DNA from 3 places in the Alloalcanivorax xenomutans genome. Region 2 is predicted to be linked to each of the others. Evidence: predicted binding sites of a transcription regulator. Region 2 holds the regulator's gene; each other region holds the start of a gene.

Region 1 (3,275 bases), 740 kb from region 2:
AAATCCTTGTCGGCTTCCGGATCCGGCTGGATGCGGCTCAGGAACAGAACCCCGAGGCCGGCCACCACGGCGCCGCCGGCGATGGCCCACAGGGTGCTGGCGCCAAAGCTCATCTCCAGCCCCACGTGCTTGAGGCCTTTGACCAGGGTTACCTTGGTGATCACGAAACCCACCAGGAACATGTAGAACGGCACCACTTTCTTGGCCCGCTGGAACGGGTCGTCATGGTTGAGAACCAGTTTCTGCACGCTCTTTATCAAGGCGAAGGAGAGGAAGCCCGCCAGCAGCGGCGAGGTGACCCAACTGGCGACAATGGAACCCACCTGCCCCCAATGCACCGAGTCCATGCCCACGCCAACCGCGGCGAAGCCGACGATGGCGCCGACGATGGAGTGGGTGGTCGATACCGGCCAGCCCGCCCAGGAGGCCACCACCAGCCAGATACCGGCGGCCAGTAACGCGGCGAGCATGCCGTAGACCAGATAATGAGGCGTCTGGTTGAACACCTCGGCGTCGATGATGCCCTTGCGGATGGTGGCGGTGACTTCGCCGCCGGCCAGGTAGGCCCCGGCGAACTCGAAAACGATGGCGATCAGAACCGCCTGTTTGACGGTGAGGGCCCGCGCCCCCACCGACGTACCCATGGCGTTGGCAACGTCATTGGCGCCCACGCCCAGGGCCATCAGGAAACCGGCGCCGCCGGCAATGAGCAGCATCAGGGTGCTGTGTTCGAGCATCCACTCCATAGGGAACCTCTGCTGGTCTGCCGGACCCTAGCGGGCAAGCAACAATTGAAGATGGCCGCCAACCTTTTGAGCGCGGTCGGCCAGGTCACCGATCCAGTCGATGATCTTGTATAGGAACATCACATCCACCGGAGGCAATTCGGATTCCAATTTGAACAGCTGGGCGCGGATCTGCACCTGCTGGTCGTCGTTGGCCCGTTCCAGGCGATCCAATTCCTCGATGAGCTCTTCCACCAGACGGATTTCCCGGCCGCTGAAACCGGTTTCCACCAGTTCGTCCAGTTCATTGATGGCCTTCTTGGCCTGGGCGGAAGTATCGATGGCGCCTTGCAGATAGTCGGTCATGCTATCGGCGAGGCTGGGGGGGAGCGTCATCTGCCGGCCCAGCATGAGACCGGCGATGTCCTTGGCCTTGTTGGCCACCTTGTCCTGCACGCTGACCAGTTCCAGCAGATCGGAGCGGGGCACCGGCAAAAACAGGCTTTTGGGCAAATTGAGGCGGAACTCTTTCTTCAGCTCGTCGGCCTGGTTTTCCAGTTGGGCGATGCGCTGGCGGGCCTCGCGGGCACGTTCCCAGTCACTGTCGCGGACCGCGGAGAAGAAATCGCCCAGGCCCAAAGCGCAATCGTGCACGGTGTCGTAATGCTTTTGCAGGGGGCGTATCGGCGATCGGCCGAAAAGGCCGGCGATGGAGCTGCCAAAGGACATAGGGACCCTGTCACGGAATCGTCACTGAAGTGGGCGCGAGTATAGTGGATAGCGGCGCCGCTGCCTATCTCATGGGAAGCTGATACTATCTTCTTAATTGTGAGATGGGTTTTTGGGGGTAGTAGTGATCGGTGCCACCACCACGGCTCGCCCGTCCCGGGCGTTCGAGCTGGATGTTCGCTGGGTCATGCGTGAATTGCTCGAAGAGCAGCGCGTGACCCGGGAAGACTACAACGTGATCTCCACCACGCCGCGGGAAAGCAGTGAACAGAGCTGGCATCCGCTGCAGGTGGTGGCGAAATACCGGCTGGCCGACCGCCAGGACGAGCACACTCTCCTCGACATCGAAGTGCTGACCGCCTGGCTGGCGAAAAAAAGCGGTCTGAGCCTGTATCACATCGACCCGCTCAAGGTGGAAGTGGACCGGGTCACCGAGGTAATGAGCTACGCCTTCGCCGAACGCCACGGCATCCTGGCGCTGGAAGTGTCGGCGGATACGGTGGTGGTGGGCTGCGATCAGCCTTACCGGCTGGACTGGCGCGAGGATCTGCAGCAGGTGCTGGGGGACCGGGCGGTGCGGGTAGTACTGGCGAACCCGGAGGCGCTGCGCCGCTATCGCATTGAATTCTACAATCTCAGCCGCTCCATCGCCGGGGCTCGCCGCTCCGGTGGACAGGGCGGCACGGATATCGCCAATTTCGAGCAGCTGCTGGAGGTCGGGCGGGGGCGGCCGGACGCTGATGACCAGCACATCGTCAATATCGTCGACTGGATCCTGCAGTATGCGTTCTCCCAACGCGCCAGCGACATCCACCTGGAGCCGCGCCGGGATACCGGGCGCATGCGTTTTCGTATCGACGGCGTTCTGCACGACGTCTATGAATTGCCGGCACCGGTGATGGCGGCGGTGACCAGCCGCCTCAAGATCCTGTCCCGGCTGAACGTGGCGGAGAAGCGCAAACCTCAGGACGGTCGCCTCAAGACCAAAACACCGGATGGCAATGAGGTGGAGCTGCGGCTGTCCACGTTGCCCACCGCCTTTGGCGAGAAGATGGTGATGCGGATCTTCGATCCGGAGGTACTGGTGCGCAGCTTCGCGCAGATGGGCTTCAGCCAGGAGGACCACCAGGCTTGGCGGGCCATGACCGGCCACACTCACGGCATCGTCTTCGTCACCGGGCCCACCGGCTCCGGTAAAACCACCACCCTGTATTCCACGCTCAAGCAGCTGGCGACCAGCGAGGTCAATGTCTGCACCATCGAGGATCCCATCGAAATGGTGGAACCCAGCTTCAATCAGATGCAGGTGCAGGCCAATATCGACGTCGGCTTCGCCGAGGGGGTGCGGGCGATGCTGCGGCAGGACCCGGACATCATCATGATCGGCGAGATTCGCGATCTGGCCACCGCGGAAATGGCGATCCAGGCGGCGCTGACCGGCCACCTGGTGTTGTCCACCCTGCACACCAATGATGCGCCTTCGTCGATTGTGCGGCTCACCGATCTCGGCGTGCCGCCTTATCTGATCACCGCCGCTGTCACCGGGGTCATGGCCCAGCGGTTGGTGCGGACCCTGTGCCCGCACTGCAAGGCGCCGCAAGCGGTGGACGCGGCATCCTGGCGGGAGCTGGTGCGGCCATTCAAGATGACTCAGCCGGCAACCTGGTATCGGCCGGTGGGCTGTCTGGAGTGCCGGGGCACCGGCTATTTGGGGCGGATGGGGGTGTATGAAGCCATGCCGCTGGCGGCGCCGGTAAAAAGCCTGGTCAATCGTGGTGGCGATCTCGAGTCGCTTACCCGTGAAGCGGTGCGGGGTGGCAT
Region 2 (3,275 bases):
GACCGGCCCCGCCATGGCCGACGACCCTGCCAGATTCGTGCCGCTCTCTTGCCCCTCGCGCCACCTTGCGCCATAGTCCACGCCGCCGGTCGAGAGCGGAGTGTCACACTATGCCAAATTCACCTCTGGACGCCGACCCGAAATGGCGCCCACTGGATCGTCTTACCGTACCACCGCTCATCCGCGACTGGCTCGGTGACCCCGGATCCCTCACCGCCCGCCTGCGCCGCCACGGCACTTTTCACGTCCGCCACAACCGCTCCCTGGTGACGGTCCCCGTGCCTTTCGAACGCGAGCAGTTACACCAGAGCGGGCGCCGTATCGCGCTGATCCGGGAAGTCACGCTGATGCTGTGCGACACTCCGGTGGTGGAAGCCCGCAGCGTCCTGCCGCTGCTCAGTCTGCGCTGGGCCAACCGCAATCTGGCGCATATGGGTGGCCGTTCGCTGGGCAGTGAGTTATACCGTTACCCCGAGGCGCACCGGGATCAGGTGTGGGTCCGTTATGGCCTGTCGCCGGCCGGCCGAGGGCCGTGCTGGGGGCGTCAGACCCGTTTCGTGAAAAGGGGCAGACCGCTGCTGGTGGCGGAGTACTTTCTGCCCGCGCTCTGGTCCCTGGTGGGGGAACAATAGAAGGAACAACCATGCTGGCTTTCGTGGAACACCGTTATCCCTCGCTGTGGCCCTGGATTCAGTTGATGCGCCTGGACCGGCCGATCGGCAGCATGTTGTTGATGTGGCCTACCCTGTGGGCGCTGTGGATCGCCGCCGATGGCACGCCGAGCCTGAAGAACATTGTTATCTTCGTGCTCGGGGTATTCGTGATGCGCGCCGCCGGCTGCGTGATCAATGACTTCGCCGACCGTAATTTCGACGGCTCGGTGGAGCGCACCCGGGGCCGCCCGCTGGCCACCGGCGCCCTGAGCGCCAAACAGGCTCTGGGCCTATTCGTGGGCCTGCTGTTCATCGCCCTGATCCTGGTGTTGTTCCTGAACCGCTTCACCTTCTGGCTGGCGTTCGGTGGACTGGGGCTGGCCATCCTTTATCCGTTCACCAAACGCTTCACCAATCTGCCTCAGGTGGTGCTGGGCGCGGCCTTCAGCTGGGCCATTCCCATGGCGTTCGGCGCCGAAACCGCCAGCGTGCCGCCGATCGCCTGGCTGCTGTTCATCATCAACCTGCTGTGGACGGTGGCCTACGACACCGAGTACGCCATGTGCGACCGCGAGGATGACCTCAAGATCGGGATCAAGAGCACCGCCATTCTGTTCGGGGATCTGGACAAGGTGATCATCGGCATTCTCCAGGGTCTGGTGCTGGCCGGGCTGGTGCTGGTGGGGCTGCGCCTGGGCTTCGGCCTGCCCTGGTATCTGGGCCTGCTGGGCGCCCTCGTCCTGTTCGTTCATCAACAATGGCGCATCCGCTACCGGGAACGCTGGCCCTGTTTCCACGCCTTTCTTAACAACCATTGGGTGGGTGCCTGCGTTTTCGTCGGTCTGTTTCTGCAATATTTGTGACTCCCCGGAAACGCCGCCGCCCGGCGTAATGCCGCGACCGGCGGCGAAAAGGTTGGCAAATCTGTCATCAAGATGTCATAAAAAAGCCATCTAATGAGGCTCCCCACATCCGGGCGGGAAAGCGGAAGACCGAACTATGTCAAAAAATCGCATCCTCATTGTCGATGACGAGCCGGCCATCCGGGAGATGGTGTCCGTGGCTCTCGAACTGGCCGATTTCGACGTGCTCGAAGCCGAAAGCGCCCAGCAGGCCCACGAACGCATCGTTGACGAACGGCCGGACCTGGTCTTGCTGGACTGGATGCTGCCCTCGGTAAGCGGTATCGAACTGGCTCGTCGCCTGAAACGGGACGACAACACCAGCGAAGTGCCAATCATCATGCTCACCGCCAAAAGTGAGGAAGATAACAAGATCCAGGGATTGGACGTGGGCGCCGACGATTATGTCACCAAGCCGTTCTCCACCCGCGAGCTGATCGCGCGCATCCGCGCGGTATTGCGCCGCTCCTCCGCCGCCGCCGGTGAAAAGGAAATCGATGTCCAGGGTCTGTGCCTGGATCCGGTCAGCCACCGCATCAGCGCTCACGGGGTGCCGGTGGACATGGGACCCACCGAATACCGTCTGCTCGAGTTCTTCATGAGCCACCAGGAACGGGCCTACTCCCGCACCCAGTTGCTGGATCAGGTCTGGGGCGCCAATGTGTACGTGGAGGACCGTACCATCGATGTGCACATCCGCCGTCTGCGCAAGGCCTTGGCGCCTCACGGCTTTGATGGTTTCATTCAGACCGTGCGGGGCACCGGTTATCGCTTTTCGGTAAAATCCGCCCAGGTGTCCTGATACACCTCTGATACGGATCGCACCGGCCGAAACGGGCCTCCCCCTCCGCAACGGCCCCGAGAGGAAGCAACGGCCAATGAAAAGCAGTCTGGCCAAGGAAGTAAACCGCATCATTGTTCTTATCGCCCTGTCGCTGGTCGCGGCCCTGGCGATACAGAACATATGGCCGCTGGTGGTGGGTCTGCTCGGCTACATTGTCTGGAGCACCCGCCAGCTGTTCGCCCTCTACACCTGGCTGATCCGCGAGGAACACACCGAACCGCCGGACAGCGTGGGACTGTGGGGAGAGTTCTATACCCGGTTGGAACACCTTTTTCAGCAGGAGCGGCGCGCTCAGGAGAACCTGCAGGGCATCATTCTTCGCGCCCAGCAATCGGTGAATGCGCTGGAAGACGCGGTGGTGCTGATCGACAGCCACGGCTACCTGGAATACTGGAACCACGCCGCGCACCGGTTGATGGGCCTGAACGAGGAAAAGGATCTCGGCCAGCCGCTCACCAACCTGATCCGCCACCCCCGCTTCACCGAATACCTGTCCCGCGGCGACTTTCGTGAACCGCTGGAAATCCCCGGGCCGGTGGACGACAACCGTATCCTGCAATTCCGTATCACCGAGTTCGGCGTCGGTGACCAGTTGATCCTGGCCCGCGATGTCACCCGGCTGCATCACTTGGAGGAGATGCGCAAGGATTTCGTCGCCAACGTCAGCCATGAGCTGAAAACGCCGCTGACCGTACTCAAGGGCTATCTGGAGACCCTGCAGGACACCGTGCCGGAGGAGCAGGCCCGGCTACGCCGGGCGCTGTCGCAGATGGCCAGCCAGTCCCAACGCATGGAAGCCCTGGTGCATGACTTGCTGCTGCTGTCGCGGCTGGAAAGCACCAATACCGACAATACCCATCAGGCGGTGACCGTGCA
Region 3 (3,275 bases), 590 kb from region 2:
AGGCGCGCGAGCAGCTGCGTCAGGAGATCCGGGCCCTGCGTGATCAGCAGGCGGAACTGGAGCAGGCGGTCTCGTTCTATAAGAGTGTGATGTCCCCCAGTGACGAAAATCATGGGCTGGTGGTGCAAAAACTGGAATTGAGTCCCGCGGAGGGCGAACGGCGGGTGCGTTATCGCCTGGTGCTGGTGCAAACCGGGGAGAACCGGGACGCTCTGTCCGGCCGTGTCAGTTTCACGTTGCGCGGCAGCCGGGATGGCGAGGCGTTTACCGCCGATGCCACGGATTACCTTGAAGAGCACAGTGAGGACAGGTTTCAGTTCCGGTATTTTCAGGAGCTTTCGGGTATTGTAACGGTGCCCGCGGAACTGCAGGTGTCATCTCTGGAGGTGACCGCCACGGCATCCGGGCGAAGGACCGCACAGTCGGAACAACGACTGCCTTGGTGAGCTTCCAGGGGGGGAGCGGGGCGCGCTTCGAAGCGCTCCGCCGCAACGATAATCATCAGGAGACAACGGTGTTGGGTCGAGATAAGAAAGGCAATGCACAAGGCTTTCGCGACCACACCCTGATTGCCGCCAGTGCCCGCATCTTGGGGGATGTGGAATTCACCGGTGGCCTGCATATTCAGGGGGAAGTGGAAGGAAACATTCGTGCCGGCGATGAAGGTGGACAGCTGATCATCGGTGAGACCGGGGTGGTGCGCGGCGAGATTCACGTGCCGAGGGTCACCATTAATGGCCGGGTGGAGGGTGACGTCAGCGCCGCCGAGCACCTGGAGCTGGCCAGCAAGGCGTCGGTGGACGGCAATGTCTATTACATCATGCTGGAAATGGTGATGGGCGCCCGGGTCAACGGTAAACTGGTGCGCATGGACGAGGAACGGCGTAATCTGCCGGCTCCCGGGCAGAAAGCCGGGGAACAGGTCGAGGCGGATCCGGCGGAAACCGTCTGAGCTATCGGGCCTGTTTCAAGCTGATGCCGGTGAGGTTTATGGCGGTGGCACAAGCCGCCGTCGGTCATTCTTGACTAAAACACTCAGGTATTGGACCATGCTCGCCCTGGATATGAAGTGATCATGATGAGCGAATCCGCACCTATTACCCTGACCGAGCGCGCGGCTCAGAAAGTCCAGGAGTTGCGTGATGACGAAGGCAATCCCGATCTGAAACTGCGGGTGTACATCACTGGCGGTGGTTGCGCGGGGTTCTCCTACGGCTTTACTTTCGATGAGCAGGTTAACGACGACGATACCTCGGTGGACCGGGAAGGCGTGACCTTGCTGGTGGATGCCATGAGTATTCAGTACCTGGATGGCTCCGAAGTGGACTATGAGCAGGGGCTGATGGGCTCCCGCTTCGTGGTCAACAATCCCAATGCGGCAACAACTTGCGGTTGCGGCTCCTCCTTCTCTGTGTAAATCTTTCAAGGGCAATCTCCGTGCGAGACACCCCTGACGGATCGTCATAAAACCGTCACCAAACAGTCAAATCATTGTCTCCACGGGCATGGATGCTGGAGGCATGATGATTCAGCGACCCAGTTTCCAACGTATGACCGCCGCCGACGTGCGTGCCATGTGCTGGCTGTCCAAACAGCCGCGGGCAGCCCGTTGGGCCCGAGCGGCACGCCTGGTATCCCGCCTTGGTGATGGGCCTCTGTACGTGGTGCTGGTGGCTCTGGTGTGGACCTTGCTGGATGGCATTGGCACGGTGTTCGCGCAGGCGGCGGCTATTGCCTACGTCATTGAGGTGCCGGCGTTCATGTTGCTGAAGAATCTGATTCGCCGCCCGCGTCCGGCGGACAGCGTGGAGGCGCTCAATGCCTTCATCAAACCGGCGGACCGCTTCAGTTTCCCGTCGGGGCATACCGCCGCGGCTTCCGTCATGGCCACCCTGATTTGTGTTTTCTTCCCGGCACTGGCGCCCATGGCCGTGATGTTCGCTCTTATGGTCGGCGCCTCGCGTGTGCTGCTGGGCGTGCACTACCCCACGGATATCCTCGCTGGCGCCACCCTGGGCATCTCGTCCACGCTGAGCGCGCTTTGGGTTCTCGGCAGCGTGTGATCAGGGCAGCGTGAGCTGGCCGAGCACCGCGGCCCGGCTGGCTCCGGTGACCGCTGGCGCATTCCCGGTTTCTCCTTCGACTCTGGCCCAGGCCAGCCAGGCAAAAGCGCCGGCTTCCACCCAGTCCGGGTGCAGACCAAAATCCTCGGTGGAATGCACCGGGATGTCGAGCAGGATATGGAGGCGGGCGAGTAAGTGCCGGTTATTGGCGCCTCCGCCACAAACCAGCAGCCGTTGTGGCGCGAAATCGCCAAGGGCGTCGGCGATGGTGCGGGCGGTCAGTTCCGCCAGGGTGCCTTGCACTTGCCGCGCGTTGGCGTCCGCCGGCAGTTGCCGTTGCAGCCAGTCCTCGTTGAAATGCTCACGGCCGGTGCTTTTCGGCGGCGGCAGCCGAAAATAGGGGTCGGCCAACAGGGTGTTCAGCAGATCCGGCATGAGGGTGCCGCCGGCGGCCCAGGCGCCGTCCCGGTCATAGGGCTCGCCCTTATGGCGTTGTGTCCAGAGGTCCATCAGGACATTGCCGGGACCGGTATCAAAGCCGCCAATCAGCTTGCCATCATCCAGCAGAGTGACATTGGCCATGCCGCCGATGTTGACCACCGCGACCTTTTGCGCCACCGCGCCGAACAGCCGCTGGTGGAAGCGGGGTACCAGAGGCGCTCCCTGACCGCCGAGCACCATGTCTTTATTGCGGAAGTTGCTCACTACCGGGATGCCAGTGTGGACGGCCAGGGTGTCTGGGCAACCGAGTTGAACGCTGAAGCCGAGATCGCCGGGGCGGTGGCGAACGGTTTGGCCATGGCAGCCTATGGCATGGATCTGCTCCGGCCGGTAACCGGATTGCGCCAGCAAGGCCTGCGTGGCCCGGGTGTAAGCGTCGCCGAGCTGCCGATGAAGGCGCCCGGCCTGATCGATCTCATCGGGGCCGCTGCGGCACAGCTTCAGGATGTCGTCACGAAGGGGGGCGGGTAAGGGAGAGCCCTGGTGGGCGAGGAGTTGAAAGTCCCGCTTGCCGATGCGGGCCAGCACCGCGTCGATGCCATCGACGCTGGTGCCGGTCATCAGACCAATGTAGAGCCCGTCACCGGACATCGCTGCGTGCCAGGGTGGCGGCTCCGGCAAACAGGGTCATCTGCGAGTTCATGCGACGCACCTGAGCCAGGTACTGCTCCTTGTTTCCCGGGCTGACGCCCTGCGCTTTGGGCAACGGGA

What was found. The regulator PhoB, encoded in region 2, activates phosphate uptake and scavenging genes when phosphate is short. The targets are predictions, from matches to a motif close to TGTCATANNNNTGTCANA.
Region 1: RYH70_RS03060 (TIGR00153 family protein) is a predicted target of PhoB. The motif match lies at 1,463-1,480, and genes of this name have one in related genera.
Region 3: RYH70_RS17710 (phosphatase PAP2 family protein) is a predicted target of PhoB. The motif match lies at 1,460-1,477, and genes of this name have one in related genera.

What each region holds. Positions count from the first base shown of each region.
Region 1 covers NZ_CP136538.1:625,719-628,993, forward strand. Annotated here, with positions in the region: gene RYH70_RS03055 (inorganic phosphate transporter) at 1-746, opposite strand, end outside; gene RYH70_RS03060 (TIGR00153 family protein) at 774-1,454, opposite strand; gene RYH70_RS03065 (GspE/PulE family protein) at 1,642-3,275, shown strand, end outside.
Region 2 covers NZ_CP136538.1:4,414,882-4,418,156, forward strand. Annotated here, with positions in the region: gene RYH70_RS20405 (chorismate--pyruvate lyase family protein) at 111-632, shown strand; gene ubiA (4-hydroxybenzoate octaprenyltransferase) at 644-1,516, shown strand; gene phoB (phosphate regulon transcriptional regulator PhoB) at 1,653-2,357, shown strand; gene phoR (phosphate regulon sensor histidine kinase PhoR) at 2,434-3,275, shown strand, end outside.
Region 3 covers NZ_CP136538.1:3,827,638-3,830,912, reverse strand. Annotated here, with positions in the region: gene RYH70_RS17725 (DUF6776 family protein) at 1-446, shown strand, start outside; gene RYH70_RS17720 (bactofilin family protein) at 515-952, shown strand; gene erpA (iron-sulfur cluster insertion protein ErpA) at 1,079-1,417, shown strand; gene RYH70_RS17710 (phosphatase PAP2 family protein) at 1,521-2,063, shown strand; gene RYH70_RS17705 (anhydro-N-acetylmuramic acid kinase) at 2,064-3,155, opposite strand; gene RYH70_RS17700 (peptidoglycan DD-metalloendopeptidase family protein) at 3,145-3,275, opposite strand, start outside.